Regions from separate parts of the Corynebacterium occultum genome, predicted to be linked through region 1. Evidence: riboswitches for the same ligand, from Rfam matches in the RefSeq annotation. Region 1 holds a riboswitch; each other region holds the start of a gene.
What was found. Region 1 has a riboswitch for thiamine pyrophosphate ahead of COCCU_RS03120 (3-oxoacyl-ACP reductase). Riboswitches for the same ligand answer to the same signal wherever they lie in the genome.
Positions count from the first base shown of each region.

Region 2: linked by a shared signal. The riboswitch ahead of COCCU_RS08870 (thiamine phosphate synthase) and the one ahead of COCCU_RS03120 (3-oxoacyl-ACP reductase) in region 1 are both predicted to bind thiamine pyrophosphate.
Region 3: linked by a shared signal. The riboswitch ahead of COCCU_RS14635 (ECF transporter S component) and the one ahead of COCCU_RS03120 (3-oxoacyl-ACP reductase) in region 1 are both predicted to bind thiamine pyrophosphate.

Region 1 covers NZ_CP046455.1:654,978-662,415, reverse strand. Annotated here, with positions in the region: gene COCCU_RS03135 (MDR family MFS transporter) at 1-1,213, shown strand, start outside; gene COCCU_RS03130 (GntR family transcriptional regulator) at 1,210-1,878, opposite strand; gene COCCU_RS03125 (dihydrofolate reductase family protein) at 2,008-2,589, shown strand; TPP riboswitch at 2,629-2,726, shown strand; gene COCCU_RS03120 (3-oxoacyl-ACP reductase) at 2,800-3,579, shown strand; gene COCCU_RS03115 (LLM class flavin-dependent oxidoreductase) at 3,579-4,925, shown strand; gene COCCU_RS03110 (YdcF family protein) at 4,878-5,324, opposite strand; gene purE (5-(carboxyamino)imidazole ribonucleotide mutase) at 5,324-5,824, opposite strand; gene COCCU_RS03100 (helix-turn-helix domain-containing protein) at 5,870-6,640, opposite strand; gene COCCU_RS03095 (VOC family protein) at 6,710-7,210, shown strand; gene COCCU_RS03090 (potassium transporter Kup) at 7,207-7,438, opposite strand, start outside.
Region 2 covers NZ_CP046455.1:1,899,693-1,907,130, forward strand. Annotated here, with positions in the region: gene COCCU_RS08840 (YifB family Mg chelatase-like AAA ATPase) at 1-815, opposite strand, end outside; gene COCCU_RS08845 (YraN family protein) at 817-1,191, opposite strand; gene COCCU_RS08850 (DUF2469 domain-containing protein) at 1,360-1,665, opposite strand; gene COCCU_RS08855 (ribonuclease HII) at 1,662-2,360, opposite strand; gene lepB (signal peptidase I) at 2,391-3,254, opposite strand; gene rplS (50S ribosomal protein L19) at 3,472-3,813, opposite strand; TPP riboswitch at 4,138-4,252, shown strand; gene COCCU_RS08870 (thiamine phosphate synthase) at 4,329-5,021, shown strand; gene thiO (glycine oxidase ThiO) at 5,042-6,220, shown strand; gene thiS (sulfur carrier protein ThiS) at 6,273-6,479, shown strand; gene COCCU_RS08885 (thiazole synthase) at 6,488-7,273, shown strand; gene COCCU_RS08890 (ThiF family adenylyltransferase) at 7,276-7,438, shown strand, end outside.
Region 3 covers NZ_CP046455.1:1,077,453-1,084,890, reverse strand. Annotated here, with positions in the region: gene COCCU_RS05130 (nucleoside/nucleotide kinase family protein) at 1-391, opposite strand, end outside; gene COCCU_RS05125 (energy-coupling factor transporter transmembrane component T family protein) at 391-1,143, opposite strand; gene COCCU_RS05120 (ABC transporter ATP-binding protein) at 1,140-2,504, opposite strand; gene COCCU_RS14635 (ECF transporter S component) at 2,501-3,106, opposite strand; TPP riboswitch at 3,097-3,206, opposite strand; gene COCCU_RS05115 (NAD-dependent epimerase/dehydratase family protein) at 3,483-5,048, shown strand; gene COCCU_RS05110 (hypothetical protein) at 5,071-5,208, shown strand; gene COCCU_RS05105 (CinA family protein) at 5,214-5,717, shown strand; gene COCCU_RS05100 (zinc-dependent alcohol dehydrogenase) at 5,728-6,909, shown strand; gene COCCU_RS05095 (thiamine pyrophosphate-requiring protein) at 6,921-7,438, shown strand, end outside.

The sequences.
Region 1 (7,438 bases):
TTTCACCACCAAGACGATCTTCGTCACCGCCCTGCTCTTCTTCACCGTGGGCACCTTCATCGCGGCCCTGGCCCCCACCTTCGCCATCCTGTTGGGGGCCCGCATCATCCAGGCGGTGGGTACCGCCCTGGTGATGCCCCTGCTGATGACGGTCACCCTCACGGTGGTCCCCCCGGAGCGTCGGGGCGCGATGATGGGCATCATCTCCATCGTCATTTCGGTGGCCCCGGCGCTCGGCCCCACCGTCTCCGGTTTCATCCTCAACTCCCTGAGCTGGCACTGGCTCTTCTGGATGATGCTGCCGATCGTGCTGGTCGCCCTGGTGGTGGGCACCATCCTGATCAAGAACATCGGGGAAACCAGAAAGTCCCCGCTGGATGTGCTTTCGGTGCTGCTGTCCGCCCTCGCCTTCGGTGGTCTGGTCTACGGACTCAGTTCCATCGGCGCCATCCTCAACGGGGAAGGTGGCATGGCGATCATGATCCTCATCATCGGTGTCATCTCCCTGGTGGTCTTCGGTTGGCGTCAGATCCAGCTGGGCAAACAGGGCCGCGCACTGATGGACCTGCGCCCCTTCCAGATCCGGAACTTCACCTTCTCCCTGCTCGCCATCCTGCTGGCCTTCGGCGCCATGCTGGGTACCGTCATGGTGCTGCCGATCTACCTACAGAACTCCCTGGGAGCCACCGCCCTGGTCACCGGCCTGGTGGTCATGCCGGGTGGTCTGATGCAGGGTCTGATCGCGCCTTTCATCGGGCGTTTCTATGACAAGGTGGGCCCCCGCCCCCTGCTGATCCCCGGCGCCGTCATCCTCGCCGCAGCAGCCTGGTCACTGACCCTGCTGGGTAGTTCCACCCCGATCTGGCTGGTGGTTGTCCTCCATGTGGGCTTCTCCCTCGGCATGTGCCTGATGATGACTCCCCTGATGACCACCGCCCTGGGTTCCCTGCCCAAGCAGCTCTACGGTCATGGTTCCGCCATCCTCAACACCCTCCAGCAGCTGGCGGGTGCCGCCGGTACCGCCATCATGATCGCGGCCCTGTCCTTCGGCACCCTGCTGGCCAGCGACTCGGGTCTCTCCCAGACCGCGGCCGTGGCCTCCGGTGCGCGGGTGGCCTTCATCGCCGGTGCCATCATCGCGGTGCTGGCCCTGGTTGCCTCCCTCTTCGTCACCCGGGTCCGGGAGGAACCGAGCTCCGCACCCGCCCCTTAATGCAAGGTGCGGGGAGCTCCCTCCACATGGGCACGGAGGGTCTCCCGAATCTCCGCCCGATCCCCACGGCGGATGCACTCCACCAATAACTCATGGTGAGTGCAGAGGAGCGCATCATCATGACGGTGGTGTTGGGTGGCTGCGAGAACAAGAGTCATCTCCGCTTCCATCACCGGCCAGAACTTCATCATGAAGGAGTTGCCGGAGGTCTCCCAGACCCCACGGTGGAAAGCCATGTGCGCCTCATGACGCCCCAGGGAGTCGGGGTCACGCATCTGCTCGAGGTAGGTGGCCAGGGTTGCGTCAAGCACCGCCATCCGCTTCCCCGTCGCGTCAGCCAGGATGGCATCGATGGCGGCCATGTCATTGACCAGGCGCACCGCAGCCAGCTCCCGCACCCGCTCCGCACTGACCTCACTGACGCGGTAACCCCGGTAGGCCTCCTGCACCAGGTAGCCATGTCGGGCGAGCTGGTTCAATGCCTCCCGCACCGTCGGGCGACTCGTGCCGAGCCGCCGGGTCACATCCGCCTCGATGATCCGCTCCCCCAGGGAAATTTCCCCCAGCACGATCCGACGTTTCAGATCATCAATGATGCTCTGCCGCCGCTGTGTGTTAGCGGACGCCACCACCTGGGTACCGCCGGCTGGTTCCTTGCCTGCCATACGAAGGTTCCTTCTTCCCTGCTTTCGGAATGCCTGCCCATTCTCCCACAATGCAGCCCCGGAAAAGCCCGATTCTCCTGCTCTTTTGGCCCCCTATCGCTGTCGAGGGAATAGCCATAGAATTTTGTTATGGCGATCATCTACAACACCGCGACCACGCTCAACGGTTTCCTCGCCGATGAGCACAACTCCCTGCAATGGCTTTTCGACGTCCCCGGCAGTGAGGAAGCCGAGCAAGAGATGGACACCTTCCTCGCCGGGGTTTCCGCCCTGGTGATGGGATCCACCACCTATGAGTGGATCCGCCAGGAAATGGACCTGCTCAACCACCCCGAAAAATGGCGTGACACCTACGGCGACCGACCCACCTGGGTGTTCTCCTCCCGGGAACGTGAAATCCCCGAAGGCCTGAACATCCAGGTGATCAACAGTCCCGTGGTCGACGCCCTGGACCAGCTCCGCGCCTCAGCCGCCGAATACAACCCGGAGGGTGATATCTGGATCATGGGCGGCGGCGAACTGGCCGGCCAGTTCCTCGACGCCGGGGCCCTGGACCGCATCACCTTCACCATGGCCCCGGTATTCCTGCCCTCCGGGGCTCCCCTGCTACCCCGCCGTGTGGAAAGCCTGCGCCTGAATCTGGCCGAAATGAAACAGTCCGGGCGCTTCATGGAATTCACCTTCGACATCAACCAACCCCCTGAAGGGTGATTTCCTTAACGAACACAACAACCTGAATGCTATGGTCGCGACAGTGACACGGGGTGCCTTCCCGAGGATGGCTGAGAACACACCCGTTGAACCTGATCCAGTTAGCACTGGCGAAGGGACTGTCCGCGCTGCCGCATATCCATACCCTCCCCTGGATCTGTGTGCCTTCTCGGTGGACTCCCCCCTCGCCACCAGCAGAAAGGCAGCACAATGAGCAACGCTCTCCACACCCCCATCTCCGAGCAGGTCGTCCTGGTGACCGGTGGCGCCCGCGGCCTGGGTCGCCGCATCAGCGAGGCATTCCTCAAGGAGGGTGCCCGTGTCATCATCAACTATCACGGTAGTAAGACAGCCGCCGAGGAGCTCGCCGCCGCACACCCCGGCCGTGCCCTCGCCCGCCAGGCTGATGTCAGGGACCGTGCGGCCGTTGATGCCCTGATCGCCCAGGCCTCCCAGGAGTTCGGCGCCCCACTGACCACCGTGGTCAACAACGCCCTGGTGGACTTCTCCTTCGACGGTGACGCCCGCCCCAAGGCCGAGGACATCAGCTTCCGGTGCTTCTCCGAACAATTCGAGGGGGCGGTTGGCGGTGCCCTCAACACGGTGCAGGCCGCCCTGGATGATTTCGGGAAAGCCGGTTTCGGCCGCGTCATCAACATCGGCACCAATCTCTTCCAGAACCCGGTGGTCCCCTACCACGACTACAACGCCGCCAAGGCCGCCCTGCTTTCCCTCACCCGCTCCCTGGCCAAGGACCTGGGTCCGCGCAAGGTCACCGTCAACATGGTCAGCGGTGGCCTGCTCCGCACCACCGACGCCAGCGCCGCCACCCCGGAACCCGTCTTCGACGCCATCGCCGCCGGAACCCCGCTCGGCTCGGCCACCACCCCCGAAGAGCTTGCCGACGCCGTGCTCTTCTTCGCTTCCCCCTGGTCCCGTGCCATCACCGGCCAGAACCTGATCGTCGACGGCGGACTGGTCATGAACTGATGGGCACCCCGGAAAAGAAACAGATCCACCTCAACCTCTTCGCCTTCGCCACCGGACATCACACCGCCGCCTGGCGGGCCCCTGACTCGGTCATCGAAAAACTCGGTGACATCTCCTATTGGGAGGAACTCGCCCAGACCGCGGAACGTGGCCTGCTGGACGCGGTATTCCTCGCCGATGGCCAATCCGCCGGGCTCGGGGGCATAGCCAACGGGCCGGGCTGGTTCCTCGAACCCATCACCACCCTGACCGCCATGGCCCGGGCCACCACAAAGATCGGGCTGGTCAGCACCATCTCCAGCACCTTCTGGCAACCCTTCCACGCCGCCCGCCTCCTGGGCAGCCTGGACCACATCTCCGGCGGACGGGCCGGCATCAACGTGGTCACCTCCATGACCGATGAGGAAGCCCGCAACCACGGGATGGAGCACCTCCCGGCACACCCGGAACGCTACGCCCGAGCCGCGGAATTCATCGAGGTCATCCAGAAACTCTGGGACTCCTGGCCGCGAGATGCGATCCACGCGGATCGTGCCGGGATCTACACAGACCCCGCCCAGCTGCAGGCCATCGACCACGAGGGGGAGTTCTTCGGGGTGGCTGGCCCATTGAATCTGCCGCAGTCACCCCAGGGCCGACCGGTGCTCTTCCAGGCCGGGGCCTCGGAACCCGGAAGGGATCTGGCAGCCCGGCATGCAGAGGGCATCTACGCCGTGGCCTGGGACCTGACGATGGCCCGGGAGTACCGTGCGGATATCCACCGCAGGGCCGCTGCGCTGGGACGGGACCCGGATCGGATCACGGTGATGCCCGGCCTGGTCACCTATGTCGCGGAGACTGAAGCAGCCGCCAGGCAGAAGCAGCGAGAGCTCAATGAGCTGCTCCCCGTGGGGGATTCCCTGCATCAACTGGCCTTCTTCATCGGTCAGGACACCTCCGGGTGGGAACTGGATGAGGCGGTGCCGGAACTTCCCCTGCTTGAGGAGTTCAGGGGCCCGAAGGGGCGTTATGCCACGGTGCTGCGCATCATCGAAACCACCCGCCCCACGGTCCGGGAGCTGCTGGGATACCTTGCTGCCGGTGGTGGGCACGCCACTTTCATCGGCACCCCGGAGCAGGTGGCTGATGAGATCGAGCGTTGGGTGGATGGCGGCGGGGCCGATGGATTCAACCTGATGCCACCTGCCCTGCCCAGCGGGATCGAGGACTTCGTGGACCTGGTGGTCCCGGTGCTGCAGGAACGCCGACGTTTCCGCACCTCCTATGAGGGCGACACACTCAGGTCCCACCTCGGGGCTTTAACCCAGAAGTCTGCGCCACCCCACCCGCAGCACCGAATGCGGTAACGCCAGACACTCCCGCAGGAACATCGCCAACCTGGCGCTTCCGGGGGTCGGGGCGGACACCACCTCCACCGGGATGCCCAGGTGCCAGGCCCACAGCCGGGTGCGCAGCAGATGGAAGTCACTGGTCACCACCGTCCAGCAGGTGGTGTCCGGCAACAGCGCGTGGGCGTTCTCCAGGTTCTCATTGGTGCTGGTGGCGGCATTCTCCAGTCGGAGGATGCCAGAGTCGGTGCCGTGTTCGATCAACCAGTCCGCCATGACCTGTGCTTCCCCGCGGCCGCTGAGGACGCCGACCCCCGCAGCGTCGATAAGCGGTTGTGCGCGGCGCAGCCGCTCCCGCAGGATGGCGGAGGGGCGATCCCCGTCAACCAGGGCTCCCAGCACCAGAACCGGGTTCACTACTGGCCGAGCAGACGCTGACGCAGCGCCTCATCCTTCTGCTCCACCTCGGCAGCCATGTTGGCCTGGTAATCGATCATGCGCTGCTGCAGCTCCGGCAGGCCGGCGGAGAGGATACGAACCGCCAGCAGACCGGCGTTCTTGGCACCACCGATGGAGACGGTGGCCACCGGGACGCCACCCGGCATCTGCACGATCGAGAGCAGGGAGTCCAGGCCGTCGAGGTCCTTCAGGGCGCGGGGAATACCGATCACCGGCAGCGGGGTGGCGGCGGCAACCATGCCAGGAAGGTGCGCGGCACCCCCGGCGCAGGCGATGATGGCCTTCAGCCCGCGTTCATGGGCGGACTTGGCGTAGTTGAGCATCCGCTCCGGGGTGCGGTGTGCGGAGAGCACCCCGACCTCGAAGGGGACGCGGAATTCGGTGAGTACCTCGGCGGCCGGGGCGACGGTGTCCCAGTCTGAATCCGAACCCATGATCAGTCCGACGAGCGGTTCCATATTCTCTCCTTGAGGTCCTGCGCAACCTTGAAGGCCGGCGCGTGTTCAATCCCCGCTTATTGTGCCAGAGTCCCGACGGTAATCATTCGGGGTGATCCCCAGGACCTCCCGGAAATCAGCGGCCAGGTGGGAATGATCGGCATAACCCAACTCCGCCGCCACCGCTGTGATGCTGTGCCCAGGGTCCTCCCGCAGTCGCTGCGCCGCCTCCTGCAGCCGATAACGCCGGATGATCGCCAAGGGCGGCAACCCCACATAACGTCTGGCCAGGCGCTGCACGCTGCGGACGGAAAGAAACATCCGTTCCGCCAGCTGCTCCACACGGTGAATTTCCCGCTCCTTGGCGATCAGCTCCTCCATGCGATTGGCCAGCAAGCCATTTTCATCCGCTTCCGGGAGGTGCTCCAGGCACCAGGCGGTGAATCCGGGCACGGGGTCTGCGGGTTTGACCGCAGTCAGCAGATCCGGAACCCACAGACGCTGTGCGAGGTCCCGGATCTCCCTCGGTGCGGGATGCAACCCGGCCAACCCGGCGGGGCGCAACAGTGCGCCCACCGCCCAGCCCTGCCCCATCAGCAGGCGGTGACTGGCCCGGGAGGTGGGGCCGTTGAGGGTGATCAGGGGCGTTTCCACCACCAGGTTAGAGGCGGGGAAAGGCAATAATTTCTGTCTCACCTGCTGACCTTCGGGCAGGTTCCAGCGGGGCCACCAGAACCAGCGGACCCGGTCCACCAGCTCCGCCGGTGCTGCTTCGCGTTGGAAGGTGGGTAGTTCTTCGGGGTAGAGGATTCCGCGGGGATCACCGGTTGAGTTCATCTCTCCCCTTTGACCAAGGCTGTCGCGAATCTCCAATGCCTGCAATTATCCCGACGATAGCGTGAAGTCATGAGTACTTCCAGACCCGAAATCACCGGAAAATACACCAACAACGGCACACCCCGCGGTTACACCAGCTTGACCCCCTTCCTTGCGGTGCGGGGTGCCCGGGAGGCCATCAGTTTCTACCGGGATGTCTTCGAGGCCCGGCTGGTCTCCCTGATCGAAATGGGAGGTCAGGTCAGCCACGCCGAACTCGACTTCGGTGACGGCCGCCTCCAGCTGGGTGAGGCCGACCCCCAATTCGGACTGACCCCACAACCGGAAGAGGACGCCACCTCCTTCTCCCTGACCCACTACTGCCAGGATGCGGATGCCCTGCTGGCCAAGGCCGAAGCCGCCGGCGCCACGGTGCGTGAACCCTTGAGCAATTTCATCAGCGGGGACCGCTTCGCCTCCATCCGGGATCCCTTCGGAGTGCGCTGGTCACTGATGACCCGCATCGAGGACCTCTCCGATGAGGAAAGCTCCAAACGGGTCGGCGAATGGGCGGCGCACTATGGAGGTTAGATCCTGAGCTCGGTGCCCAGCACCACCGTCCGGGCCGGGGGCAACCGGAAAGTTTCGGTGCGGGTGGCCTGATTGCGGTCCATGGAGAGAAAGAGCCCCTGCCGCCATCCCCGCAGGCTGTGTGGCCTGGCGGGACGCAGCGTCAATGCAGAGAGGAAATACGTGGCCTGATCCAGGTCCACGTCCAACTCTTCGCTCTGTTTCAACGCCAGCCTCAGATTTCCGGGG
Region 2 (7,438 bases), 1.2 Mb from region 1:
GGGGCGATGAGGGGTGCTCGCCGGATTGCGCCGCGGAAACCGGAGCCCGCTACGGAGTGGACTGCGGAAGTCTCGATGACCTGCTCCGGGGTCAGGGGTGGTAACAATCCCGGTAGGCGGGCCGCGATCATGGATTTGCCGGAGCCCGGTGGGCCTGTCATCAACATGTGATGCCCGCCGGTGGCTGCTACCTCAGCGGCGAAACGGGCTTCCTCCTGCCCGGCGATATCGGCCATGTCCGGGATCTTTTCAGCATGGCCGCCTTCCTCATCGTGATCGACCCCGGGTAGCTCAGCCATCACGGTGGCCCAGCTGTAGACCGCCCGCAGACTGGGAGCCAGCAGCACCTCCACCCCATCCAGCAGGGCCGCTTCCGCAGCGTTTCCCGGAGGCACCAGAACCCGGACGAAACCCTGTTCTCTGGCCGCGAGAAGCCCCGGCAGAATCCCTGGGACGGTCTTGATCGAACCATCCAATCCAACCTCCCCCAGCAGGAGGGTTTCGCCAAGCCGGATGGCCACCTCCGGGTCCTCATTCCGGGCGGTCAACACCGCCATGACCATCGCCAGATCAAGGTGGGAACCCGATTTTGGCAGGGAGGCCGGCGAGAGGCTGAGGATGATCTTGGACCGGGGCCAGTCCAGACCGGAGTTCATGACCGCGGTCCGCATCCGGTCTCTGGCCTCATTGATGGCGGTGTCCCCCATGCCGACGATGTGGGTGCCGGGCAGGCCTGGCCCGATATTGGCTTCAATGCTGACGATGTCCGCCCTCACCCCGGTCAGCGCGGTGGTGAATGTTCTGCCGAGTGCCATCTCAGATCCCCTCGATCAGGTCGATATGGAAGCCGCCCTGTTGATTCGACACCAGCAGCATCACATCAAAACGGATGTTCACCCCTGCTTTAGCGGGGCCGCTCCGCTCGCCGAGCCAGCGGGCAGCGGCGGCCCGGATGCGGCGTCGTTTAGCGGGGGTCACGGACTCCGCACCACCGAAATCCAGGGTGCTGCGTGTCTTCACCTCAATGAAGACGCAGGTGCCATCAGGTTCGCGGGCGATGATGTCTATCTCCCCGATCGGATAACTGATGTTGCGGCCGATGATCTCCGCTCCCCGCTCCCGGTAGAAATCCGCCGTGTAGGCCTCCCCTTGCTTCCCCAGCATCACTCTTCTGTTGTGCTGATCCCCCATGGATATTTCCCCCTTGATCTCTACCTGCTGTTGAATCTGTCTTCTTCAAGATCATCCAGCGGCCATCGGGTTTCAAGGGGGGAAAATAGACAAGGGCCATGTCTGTGGATAAACATGGTCCATCCACAGACATGGCCGGGTGACAGTTGCCACCAGAGCTTTCCTCGACTAATCCGGCATGATCAGATCCGGCTTGTCCAGCTCCTCAATATTGACGTCCTTGTAGGTGATCACCCGGACATAACGGACGAAGCGAGCAGAACGGTACATGTCCCACACCCAGGCATCCGACATTCGGACCTCGTAGTAGACATCACCGCCGTTATTGTGCGGGATCAGCTCAACCGCATTAGCGAGGTAGAAGCGTCGCTCGGTTTCCACGACATAGGAAAACTGGCTGACGACATCGCGGTACTCACGGTAGAGCGACAGCTCGACCTCAGCCTCATAATTGTCGAGTTCTTCAGCGCTCATGACCTGCCTTCCCTTCGTTGCCCGTCCTGTTCACGGGTCGCCCCATCCTGTTCACGCAGCCATTCCTGATGAGACTGCGCCACATTCGCATAACTATATCTGTGCTCGGGGGAGCCGCCGTGGCGGCGCACCGCAGCCATATGGGAACTACTCCCATAACCCTTGTGCGAAGCCAAACCATAAGCGGGATAGCGCCCATCAAGTTCCACCATATAATCATCCCTGGTCTGCTTGGCCAGAACACTGGCTGCGGCGATACATCGGGCAGCCGCATCACCGCCGATCACCGGCAGGCTCGGAATCCCCAGCCCCGGTACCCGCATCGCATCTGTGAGGACATACCCTGGCCGCAGCTCCAAGGCGGCCACCGCACGCCGCATCCCGGAGATATTGGCGTGCTGGATGCCCCGGGAATCAACCTCCCACGCGGAAATGGAGATCACCGACCAGGCCAGGGCCTTGTTCTTGATGATCGGCATGAGTTCCTGCCTTAACTTCGCACTGAGCTGTTTGGAGTCAGTCAAGCGATCCAGTTCCGGGATTGGCCTGTCCGGGAGGATGCAGGCCGCAATGGTGATGGGACCGCAACAGGCCCCACGGCCAGCCTCGTCCACCCCGGCGACCGGGCCCAGTCCCTGCCGGGAGAGCGCAACCTCATAGGTCCGCAGCTGTTTGAGTCGACGCACCCGCACCATGGGGATCAAGAAACCTGTTCCTGGGAGGGGTCAGTCCTGGATGTCCGGGTCATCCACCCCGCCGATACGGCCCAGCGGGAAGATGATGGACTGAACCTTGCCGCGGATATTTTCCTCCGGAATGGTGCCCTGATACTGGTCGCCGATGTGGTAGCGCGAGTCCATGGAGTTGGTGCGGTTATCGCCCATCATGAAGTAGTGGTTCTCAGGCACCGTGAGCGGACCGAAGTAGTTACCCCCGCACTCCTCAGAACCGGTGTTCGGGTCCACCGCGAACTGGGCCGGCTGGAGGGTGTAGGAATCATCAACCTGGGCCCCGTCAACCATGATCCCGGGATCTCCTGCCTGGCAGGACACCGTCTGGCCACCGGTGGCGACAATGCGCTTGACCAGGTTGTTCTCATCTGGGGCGACGAGCCCCACGTAGGAACCAAAGTTCTGCAGACCCCGGATCACGGAGTTCTCCGAGCGTGGGGAAATATAGGCGGTGTTCCAGGATTCGGTGCCTTCGTAGACCACGACATCACCGGGCTCCGGATCGGAGAGGGCGTAGGAGATCTTGTCCACGAAAATACGGTCACCGGTGCAGCCCTCACAACCGTGAAGGGTGGGTTCCATGGAGGCAGAGGGGATCAGGTACATCCGGCCCACAAAAGTCTGGAAGACAAAAATGAGCAGCAGGGTCAGGACAATGACCACCGGCACCTCGATGTACCAGGGGGTGCCTTTCTTTTCCGGCTCCTCTTCCGCCCCGGTTTCCTCCGCTTTCGCAGAGTCCGCGGAAAGTGCCGGGCTATCCTCGTCCCGATGGTTTTCGGGCACCGCGCCCCTATTCTGGTCAGCGTTCAGGCCACCGGGTTGGCCGGCTGGGTTCGGGCGGGATGAATCAGTCACGCCTGACAACTCTAGCAGGCACCCTTTCCCCTACCCGCCGCAACATGGCCCGCGTCGATCCGGGGAGGGGTGGGCGTCGCAAAGCACGGCCTGAACCGGGGGGATATACCGGAGCAGGCCTGGCGGACCGGAAAAACCACCCCGGGCAGCGAGAAAATTCGCTGCCCGGGGTGGTCCAGGTCAAAGCTTCAGACAAACCTCCGGAAGAGGTGTGAAATCAGCGCTTCTCCTTGATCTTCGCTGCCTTGCCGCGCAGTTCGCGCAGGTAGTACAGCTTCGCACGACGGACATCGCCGCGGCGGATGATCTCGATCTTTTCGATGTTCGGGGAGTGAACCGGGAAGGTACGCTCGACACCGATACCGAAGGAAACCTTACGGACGGTGAAGGTCTCGCGGATGCCGCCACCCTGGCGACGGATGCAAACACCCTTGAACAGCTGGGTACGGGTGTTGCTGCCCTCGATGACCTTGACGTGGACGTCAAGGGTATCGCCGGGGCGGAAAGCCGGGACGTCGTCGCGCAGCTGTGCTGCATCAATCTTGTCGATGAGGTTCATATTTAAACAATCCTTATGGTTGCACTGGAAAGAGGAGCCTGGCGGCACTTCCCCTGCTGGGGCGCTCGGCCGGTTCATATCCGAAACAGGTATGCAGCTGAGGTCCCCGAACGGGCACGCACAGTCAACCTCGATATTGTGCCATGTTTTTCCAGTCAGACCAAAATCCGCCGCCCCAGGTTCAGGACAACGGATCATCGACGGGGCGAAATGTCTGAATGTGGGTGGCAGCACACCATGGTCCCCGAACTTTTTCACAGCGCCCCCACCCCCACTTCCCCACTTTCCCGTGGCCAGTCTTGAGCGGGTTGTTCTACACTGTGCCTCGACCCCCACGGGTGCCCGAGGTATCGGGCTGAGATCGCGCTGCACCACCCCCGCGCGGGACCGTTGAACCTGTCTGGTTAGCACCAGCGGAGGAAGCGAGGATCATGGCGCAGATGCCCGGATCACCCCTCAGTTCCCGCGAACCTGCGGAGCACACCAGGCAGGACCTTTTACCGGCTTCCTGGAGGATGATTTCCTTGCCCGTGCACGGCTCTGAGAAAACACTTGATCTACGCTGCTATGTCGTCACCGGCACAGCAGATCACCGCCGCACCGTTGAAGTGGCACGGGCAGCGGCGGCGGGCGGGGCCGGAGTGATCCAAGTTCGCTCCAAACCGATCACCGCCCGGGAACTCGGCCGACTGGCTGAGGAAATCGCCTATGCCGTGGCCTCCCTCGGTTCCGGTACCCACGTGCTTATCGACGACCGGGTGGATGTCACGGCAGCACTCATGCGGCGCGGAGTGCCGATCCACGGGGTCCACCTCGGCCAGCAGGATCTGCCGGTCCGGGATGCCCGGGAACTGCTCGGCCCGGCAGCGATCATCGGCCTGACCACCGGAACCCTGGAACTGGTACAGGCGGTTCACCGGGTGGCGGATGTGGTGGACTACATCGGGGCCGGCCCCTTCCGCCCCACCCCGACCAAGGACTCCGGCCGTCCCCCGCTCGGCATTGCGGGTTATCCCCCACTGGTGGCGGAATCTCCGGTGCCGGTGGTCGCGATCGGGGATGTCACACCGGCGGATGTGCCTGAGTTGGCTGTCACCGGAATTGCCGGGGTGGCGATCTCTCGGGGTTTCATGGAGGCAGCGGCCCCTGACGTGGTGGCAGCAGAGGTCCTCGCGGGTTTTATGGCTGGGCGGAGTGATCAGAAATGAGGGAGAGACAGACTGGGCGGATGATCGTGATCGGTGGTGGTCTGGTTGGCCTGGTGACCTGTTTCGAGTTGAGCGAACAGGGTTTCCAGGTCACTCTGATTGACCCGGAGCCGGCCTCCGGGGCCACCCATTATGCCGGCGGCATGCTCGCCCCGATCGCCGAGGTACAGTACCGGCAGGAAGCACTCTTTCCCCTGATGCTGCAGGCAGCGGCACTCTATCCGGACCTGATTGAGCGGGTCTCCCGGGCCAGCGCATCACCCATTGATTATCGGCCCCGGGGAACCCTGGTGGTGGCAGCAGATCGAGCGGACGCCAGGCACCTGCAGGAGCTGGGTGACTACCAACGGCTCCACGGGATGTCCCCGGTGGAGCTGAGCGTTACCCGGGCCCGCCGGCTGGAGCCAGCTCTTTCCCCCCGGATCAGCGGAGCAGTGAGCATTCCCGATGACCATCAGGTCTCTCCCCGACTCTTCGCGGCCGCACTTCTGGATGTGCTGAAGCAGCGTGGGGTGAAGATCATCAGGGAGCGGGTCAGGCATCTGGAGGGAGCTGATCCCTGCCTCGCGGTGCACACTGAAACACAGGTCATCGAAACCGGCGACGCCCAGGTGATCCTGGCCAACGGGCTGGGTGCCGCCCAGGTCAGCGGCTGGTATACCCAAGACAATCCCCTGCAGCTGCGACCGGTGTACGGCGACATCATGAACCTCCGGGTACCTGAATATCTACGCCCCTTAAGCGAACGGGTGATCCGGGGTTTTGTTGAGGATCGTCCCGTCTACCTGATCCCCCGCTCCGATGGCACCCTCACCCTGGGTGCCAGCAGCCGGGAAAATGACAGTGCCCTACCCAACGTCGGGGCGGTGCATGAGCTGCTGCGTGATGGGATCCGACTGCTGCCCGGGCTGGAGGAATGCGAGCTGCTGGAGGTCGGGGTCGGGGCGAGGCCCGGCACCCCGGATGATCTGCCCTACCTCGGCAGGGTGGGCAGGAACCTGATCATCTCCACCGGTTATTTCCGGCACGGCATCCTGCTCTCTGCCCTCGGTGCCCACGCAGTGGTGGACCTCCTGCTGGGGAAGAAGTTGCCAGCCGGGGTGGATCTGACCGCCTGCGACCCTTGGCGGCACGTCGGTGGCAGCGCACCGGCTGCACACTCCGGGGCTGCGCAGCACCCTGGAACCCCTCCCTTTTGAACACATCCCCAACACCTCCCCACAGGTTTTTTCGATGCCAAGGAGCACTTTCATGAAATACACACTTAATGGTGAAACACAGGACACCACCGCAGCCTCCCTCAGCGTCGCTGAGCTGGTGCAGTCCCTGACCGGATCCGAGAACCCGAGCGGGGTGGCGGTCGCCGTCAATGAGAACGTCATTCCCCGTTCCGCCTGGGATCGCCAGGTGGCCGAGGGCGATGCGGTGGACGTGCTCACCGCGGTCCAGGGAGGTTGATCCCCCCGATGCTGAAAATTGCTGACCGGACCTACGATTCCCACCTGATCATGGGAACCGGTGGGGCAAGCTCCCAGGAATTACTTGAGCAATCATTGAAAGCCAGCGGTACGCAGCTGACCACGGTGGCCATGCGACGTCATGCCGCCGGCACCCGCTCCTCCGGTGAATCCGTATTTGAACTGCTCACCAGGCTCGGCATTGATCTGCTGCCCAATACCGCAGGATGCCGGACCGCCCGGGATGCGAGGATCACCGCGAAGTTGGCCCGGGAGGCGCTGGGCACCAACTGGGTGAAGGTGGAGGTGATCGCCGATGAGCACACTCTGCTGCCGGACACCACAGAACTACTCATCGCCTGCGAGCAGTTGGTCGCTGATGACTTCACGGTGCTGGCCTACACCTCTGATGATCCGGTCGTCGCCACCCGACTGGAAGATGTCGGAGTGGCGGCAGTGATGCCCTTAGGCTCCCCCATCGGCACTGGCCTGGGTATTCTCAACCCCCACAATATCGAGTTGATCTGCAGCCGGGCGCAGGTGCCGGTGCTGCTGGACGCCGGGGTGGGCACCGCCTCAGATGCGGCCCTGGCCATGGAACTGGGTTGTGATGGTGTGCTGCTGGCCAGCGCCATCAACCGCTGTCAGGATCCGGAGACGATGGCCCGGGCCATGCGCCATGCGGTGGAGGCCGGAAAACTGGCACAGGAAGCGGGAAGGATACCGAAGCGCGAGCATGCGACCGCATCCTCCACCTTCGAGGGGATCGCAAGCTGGGCGGAGCAGGTGCTGTGATGATGAAGCAGAGCACGCTTTCCCAGACTGAGCTGCGTCGCATCGCCAGGCAGCTGGCACTGCCCGGCTTTGGTCTGGCCGAGCAGGAAAAGCTGGCCGGAGCCCATGTGCTGGTCATCGGTGCCGGTGGGCTCGGCTGCCCAGCCATGCAGTCCCTGGCTGCGG
Region 3 (7,438 bases), 420 kb from region 1:
AGGGCCGGTAGTCAGGATCGCGGCGCAAGGCGCGCTCCCGGCGCAGGGTGGCGGGGGCGTCGATACGCAGGGTGAGCAGGCCCCCCAGGTGTCGGGCCGCGCTTATCGACGCCGCGTTCACCGCACCCGCGCCCTCGACGATCAGGGACTGGCCCGGCATCAGGGGAACCCACTCCCCCGGCTGGTCCTGTGCCCAGTTCCAACGCCGGAAACCGGGTGCACGGGGATCCAGCACCTGGGTGGCGACCATCTCGCTGGCCGCCGCCAGACCACCCCACCCGGGATAGAAATCATCCAGATGCACCAGCTGGAAAGCAGTGTCCTCAGCCAGTTTCCGGGCCAGGGTGGTCTTGCCCGATCCGGAACGACCGTCGATGAGGATGGTGAACATCAGGCGCCGAGGAAACGGAAGGAACCGCTCCACACCGCAATACCGATGGCCAGGGTGGAGATCAGTGCACAGACCAGCAGCAGCACCGCGTCGCGGGCCCCGACGGTGGATTCCCGGGCCCAGGTGCGTCGACCGGAACCGAAACCGCGGGCCTCCATGGCAGTGGCCAGTTTTGCCCCGCGGCGCAGGGAAAGCACCAGCAGGCCGAAGGCCATGGTGAAGAAATGCCGGATCCGGCCCTGGTCCGCCACCCCACGGGAGCGCCTCGCCCGGGCCAGGGAATGCCAGTCAGAGCGGAAGAGTGAGGTCAAGCGGGCGCCAGCCACCGCACCGATGACGAAACGCTCCGGCAGTCGGGCCACCTGAGCCAGACCATCACCCAGGTCGGTGGGATCAACCTTGGCGGCCAGCACCATCACCGGCAGCCCCACCGCGAGGACCCGGACCATGATGGCGGCAGCCAGCTGAAGGGAGTTCTCGGTGACCTGGGCGAAAGCGAACTCAAAGAATACCTGCCCCTCGGGCCGGCCGTAGAGAGCCATGGAGATGCCGGCAATCGGGGCCGCCAGCAGAATCGGCCAGGAACGTTTGAGCAGGGTGGTCCAGCTGACCCCGGCCAGGGGCGCCAGCAGCAGAGTGAAACCCAGGGACACCGCCGCCGAGACCAGGTCCACGCTGAGCAACAGCGGGGTGGCCAGCAGGATCAGCGCTGCGATCCGGGTCACCGGGTTAATGTCGTGCAGCAGATTCATGAAACCTCCACACGGTGATCGCCCAGGGTGGCGATGAACGCCGGATCATGGGTGACCGAGAGGATCGTGGTGCCCTGATCGCTGAGTTCACGCAGCAGGGACACCAGTTCCCGGAAAGTCTCCGGATCCTGACCGAAAGTCGGCTCATCCAGAACCAGCAGCTTCGGTGCCGCCACCAGGGCGGTGGCCACCGAGAGTCGCCGCTTCTCCCCACCGGAGAGGGTGAAGGGATTGGCCTGGGCCAGGTGACTCAGGCGTAGACGGTGCAGAAGCTCTGCACTGCGCCCGGAGGCATCTCCCAACTTCATCACCTTCGGGCCGATCGCCAATTCTTCGGCGACGGTACGAGCCAGAAACTGGTGCTCCGGGTCCTGGAAAACCAGCCCGATCCGTTGCGCCAGGGCAGCCGAACGCCACTTATGCGGTGGAGTCCGCAAACCCTGGCGTAGTTCCTCGGCCAGCTCGAGGTGGCCCTGCCGGGGTGGCAGCAGGCCGGCCAAGGTCAGCGCGAGGGTGGATTTTCCCGCCCCATTGGGCCCGGTGATCACCGTGGAGGCGCCACTGGGCACCCGCAGCGTACGTGGTGGGCCCCACTGGGTTAGCAGATCATGGGCTGAAATCAAGGCCGGGGCCTGGGCGCGCTCCGGGCGGGCCGGCTCCAACAGCGGAGCCCCGGGCAGCTCCGCGGCACTGATTTCCTGAATCTGGCCATCGGACAACCGGAGGATGGTGTCCACCACCGGCAGCCAGAGTTCATGGCGGTGTTCGATGACGATGAGGGTGGCACCGGTCTGGGCCACCACCTGTTCCACGGCAGCGACGACCTCCCGCTGCCCCTGGGGATCCAGGTTTGCGGTGGGCTCATCGAGCAGGATCAGGTTGGCCCCCATGGCCATCACCCCGGCCAGTGCCAGGCGTTGTTTCTGTCCACCGGAAAGATGCGCGGTGGGGTGGTTCAAGGGCAGCTCAAGTCCCACCAGCTCCAGGGCACGTTCCACCCGGGGCCAGATCTCCTCCCGCGGCGCCCGCAGGTTCTCACAGCCGAAAGCCACATCATCACCGATCCGGCTGGCGATGACCTGGGAGTCCGGGTCCTGGAGGACCATGCCGACGGTGGGGGTGTCCGCGGCGTCGATAAGCAGGGTGCCCCGGGACTCGCCTTCCTCGGAGTCACCGAGCACCCCGCCGAGAGCGCTGAGCAGGGTGGATTTACCCGAACCCGAATTGCCGGTGAGCAGGACACGCTGGCCCGGCGCGATGTCGAGGTTCACACCCTGCAGTGCCGGGTCGCGGCGTGAGGCGTGCCGCCAGCCGAAGTCGTGGGCGCGCACTGCGGCGCCGCCCAGGAGGTTGCGGGTCATACCTGGTGTCGCAGTTCCCGCCCGACGGCGAAGCGGTCCAGTGCGCCGGTGGCGGCCAGTGAGCGGACCAGGATGAAGCCGAGGATGCCGGCGAGGATCAGTCCGGAGAGTGCGGTGCAGGCCAGGTAGATGAGGTTGAAGCTCAGGGACATGGCGAGGTTTCCGCTGGTGAACAGTTCCAGGATCACCGCGGCCACGCCGGCTCCGACACCTGCCAGCGCGGCCACCGGCAGGGTGAAGCGGCGGTAGAGGAAGGCGGCGAAGATGAGCTCGGCGCCCAGGCCCTGGGCGATGCCGGAGTAGAGGGTGGTGATGCCCCACTGGTTGCCGAGGGTGGCGGAGACGATGGCGGCCAGCAGTTCCACGAAGATGGCGGCTCCGGGTTTCCGGATGACCAGGCCACCGATTACGCCGCCCAGCAGCCACACGCCGGAGGCCAGGCCACCGAAGCCCGGGGTCAGGGCATCGAAGGCGGTGAACCAGGCGTAGCCGATGGAGTTCCATATCCAGAAGATCAGTCCGCAGGCCACGCCGAGCACGGCGGCGATGATGATGTCGATGACCCGCCAGGTGGGTCGTTTCGTTATGGCTGTGTTAGTCATGCTGTTCTCCCTAGCGCCGGCATTATCCGGATCAGGTTCAACGGTCGCCGTGATATGGCATCTCAGCCCGGACTTTCACCGGGCACCCGTGGTTATCAAGTTTTCCCCGTCAAGTGTAGTTCATCAGTGTCACCCCAAGCCATTCGCCCTGCCGACCGCTCCGCCCGGTTCCACACCCCGGTGGCGGCAGTTGGGGCGGAAAATATCCCCGCCCCAGAACCCCACCTGAGCAGCAACTTCAGTGTCGCCGGTCACATTGCATGGTCGTCCTCGATCTCATGGGTGAAGGAAAACTGGCACAGTGGGGTCATAGATCGACCAGCCTGATCTCCCCCCGAACAGCTGGCAAACCCTGGTCTGCCAAGAGGAGAACATCATGCGAATAGTCGTCATCGGAGCTACCGGCAACGCTGGCACCGCAGTACTGCGCGCCCTGAAAAACACCCCCGAGGTCACCTCCATCACCGGGATCGCCCGGCGATTGCCTGACACCACCGCCGAACCCTATGTTGACTGTGAATGGGTCAGCGTGGATGTGGGCGCTGAGGAAGCCGTCACCCACCTGAGCCAGGCGTTGGCGGGGGCGGATGCGGTGATTCACCTGGCCTGGCTGATCCAGCCCAATGACCGTCGGGAGTTACTGCACCAGGTCAATGTCACCGGCACCCGGCATGTCGCCGAAGCTGTCGCCGCCGCCGGGGTGCCTCATCTTGTGGTGGCCTGCTCGGTGGGATCCTATGCACCCGATGAAACCCGGGATGGTCTGCGCGATGAAAGCTGGCCGGCCACCGGCATCACCTCCTCGCATTACAGCAGTGACAAGGCTGATCAGGAGCGGGTGCTCGATGAATTCAGTGCCCAGCATCCCGAGATCATCGTCACCCGCCTGCGCCCCGGCCTGATCTTCCAGGGGGATGCCGGCGCCGAAATCCAGCGCTACTTCCTGGGGCCCAAGGTTCCGGTCCAGTTGCTCAAGGCCGGAAAGTTACCCACCCTGCCGCTGCCGAAGGGTATCCAGGTGCAGGCGGTCCACTCCGATGATGTGGCCCGCGCCTATGCTGCGGCTGTCGTCAAGCGGGCCCCCGGGGCCTTCAATGTCTGTGCCGATGACATCCTCGGCCCGCAGGAACTGGCCGATATCGTGGACCACGGTCACTTCGTCGAACTGCCCCCGGCACTGGTGCGGGGGAGCGTGAAGGCAGCCCACAAGTCTGGTGCGCTCGCCGCGGATGAGGGCTGGATCGACATGGCCATGCAGGTGCCGCTGATGGACAACACCCGGGCACGTACCGAGCTGGGGTGGGAGCCCCGGCACACTGCCGCGGAAGCCCTCAAGGAACTTTTCGAGGGCCTGATCAGCGGCCGGGGTGCACCCTCGGTGCCGCTGCGACCCCGCTCCGCGGAGGTCACCTCCCAGGAGCGTCCCGAGGTGCCGGAGCGCATTGACCGCGAACTCCTCGAGCTCTACCTTTCCGACCATCTCAGCGGTGCCACTGCCGGCACCTCCCGGATGGCCCGGATGGCCGATGATTTCGTGGACACCCCGGTTTTCCCGCAACTTTCCGCCGTGGCGGAGGAACTGCGGTGGGAACGCTCCTTCCTCAAACAACTCATCCACGACCTTGGTCTCAAACAACTGCCCTACCGGCAGGTGGTTGCGGGGGCGGCGGAACGTGTCGGCCGGCTCAAGGGCAATGGCCGTGCGATCAGCCGCTCTCCGATGACCATGCTGCTGGAGACCGAACTGATGCGCAGCGCAGTGGTAGGAAAGAGAGGCGGCTGGCAGGTACTGCGGGAACATGCCGCAGACCTCAACCTGGACCCGGAGGTCTTCGATGAACTCCTGGCCCAGTTGGATCGCCAGCTCAACGCTCTCGATGAGGTCCACGCCTACGCCCGAGCCAGGGCGTTGCGCGCGGACCGCGAGATATACCCCGATTAATTCACCCCGAAAGGAAAAGAACATGACCGACCCGAAGAACAACCAGAACAAGCCCGAAGATCAGGATGAGAACCTGGACAACCCCTCCACCGATGAGGAGAAGGTCCGGGAGCAGGAGGCGGAGTCCTTCCCCGCCTCTGATGCCCCCGGTAACTACTGATAGCCATGTCCCCACTCCCTGAGCCCGAGGCCACCGCCGAGGAGATCTCTCTCCTCGCGCGGCGGCACGGGTTCATCGTGGCTGCTGCGGAATCCCTGACCGGCGGGAAAATCAGCAGCCGTCTCTGTGCCGCCGAATCCTCCTCGGAGTGGTTCGCGGGCGGAGTGGTCTCCTACTTCAGCCGGGTTAAACGCGAGGTGCTCGGAGTTCCGGAGAACACCCCGGTGATCTCTGAGGCTGCCGTGAGTGCCATGGCCACCGGCCTGGCCAACCTCATGAAGGCGGACTCCACCGTCGCAGTTTCCGGGGCCGGTGGTCCCGAGGGGCAGGAAGGCAACCCGCCGGGCACCACCTGGATCGCGGTTCAGGTTCGCGGTCAGATCCACACCGAACTGCACCACTTCCCCGGTGCCCCCGAGGATATTCTCGCCCAGACCGAGTCTCACGCACTCCACCTGTTGCACCAGACCATGGTGGAAAACTCTCATCCCGACAACGCCCCTCATTAAGGAGCCGAAGATGAAAGCACTGACCTGGCAAGGAAAGCGAAAAGTCAGCGTAGAAACCGTCCCCGACCCAGTCCTGCAGGCCGATAACGATGCCATCATCGAGGTCACCTCCACCGCCGTCTGTGGTTCTGACCTGCACCTCTATGAGGTACTCGGCCCCTTCATGGATCCCGGTGACATCATCGGCCATGAACCGATGGGAAGGGTGGTCGAGGCCGGGACTGGCAGCAACCTCAAGGAGGGTGACCGTGTCGTGGTGCCCTTCACCATCTCCTGCGGTTCCTGCTGGATGTGCGCCAAGGGACTCTACTCCCAATGTGAAATCACCCAGGTCAGGGAATACGGCTCCGGAGCCCGGCTCTTCGGCTACTCCCGGCTCTATGGCTCCGTGCCCGGTGCTCAGGCCCAGTACCTGCGGGTCCCCCACGCCGACTTCGGCCCCATCAAGGTCGGTGATGAACTACCCGACCACCGTTATCTCTTCCTCAGCGATGTGCTGCCCACTGCCTGGCAGGCCGTGCAATACGCCGATGTCGGGGAGGGTGACACCCTGGCGGTCTTCGGTCTCGGCCCCATCGGCCAGATGGCCGCACGTATCGGCCGTCATCTCGGGGCCCGGGTCTTCGGTATCGACCCGGTTCCGGAACGTCGCGACATGGCTGCCCGCCACGGCATCGAGGTCTTCGATTACGGGGAGGACACCAATGATGCGATCCGGGACACCACGGCAGGCCGTGGGCCTGATGCGGTGGTCGACGCCGTGGGCATGGAGGCGCACGGCTCCCCCGTCGGCAAGCTCGCCCACCAGGCTGTGGGACTGCTGCCGGATGCGATCGGCCGAAAAATGATGGAGCATGCCGGGGTTGACCGCCTGGCGGCCCTCCACTCCTCCATCGACCTGGTTCGGCGGGGCGGGACCCTCTCCCTCTCCGGGGTCTATGGCGGCGAAGCCAGCCCCATGCCGCTGCTCACCCTCTTCGACAAGCAGATCCAACTGCGCATGGGCCAGGCCAATGTCAAGAAGTGGATTGATGATCTCTTGCCCCTGGTCGAGGATGCGGCAGATCCGCTCGGGGTAGATGATCTGATCACGCACCGACTTCCCCTGGATCAGGCACCCGAGGCCTATGAAAAATTCCAGAAGAAACAGGACGGCTGCATCAAGGTCGTGCTGGATCCCACGGAAAGCTGAGAGGAACCACCATGGACAGGCAGAAAACCACTTCCGATCTGATCGTGGAGAGACTGGGCATCTGGCAGGTGGAAAGGATCTACGGCTACGCCGGTGACGGCAATAATCCCCTGCTGGGCGCGATCCGACGGGCCGACGGGCCGGAATTCATCGCCGCCCGCCATGAGGAATCTGCGGCCTTCATGGCCGTGGGTGAGGCTAAATACGGTGATCGGGTCGGGGTTGTCACTTCCACCCAGGGGCCAGGCGCGGTTCACCTCCTCAACGGCCTCTATGACGCCAAGCTCGACAGTGTCCCGGTGGTGGCGTTGGTGGCCCAGCAGCACCAGTCCGTCCTGGGTTCGGATTATCAGCAGGAGATTGACCTGGGGCATCTCTTCGCCGATGTCTCCTCCCCCTTCCTGCAGACCGTGACCACCCCGGAGCAGCTGCCCATGGTCATTGACCGGGCCTTCCGTTCCGCCCTGGCCAATCGTCAACCTTCGGTGGTGATCCTGCCCCATGATGTGCAGCAGGCACCGGCACCTGA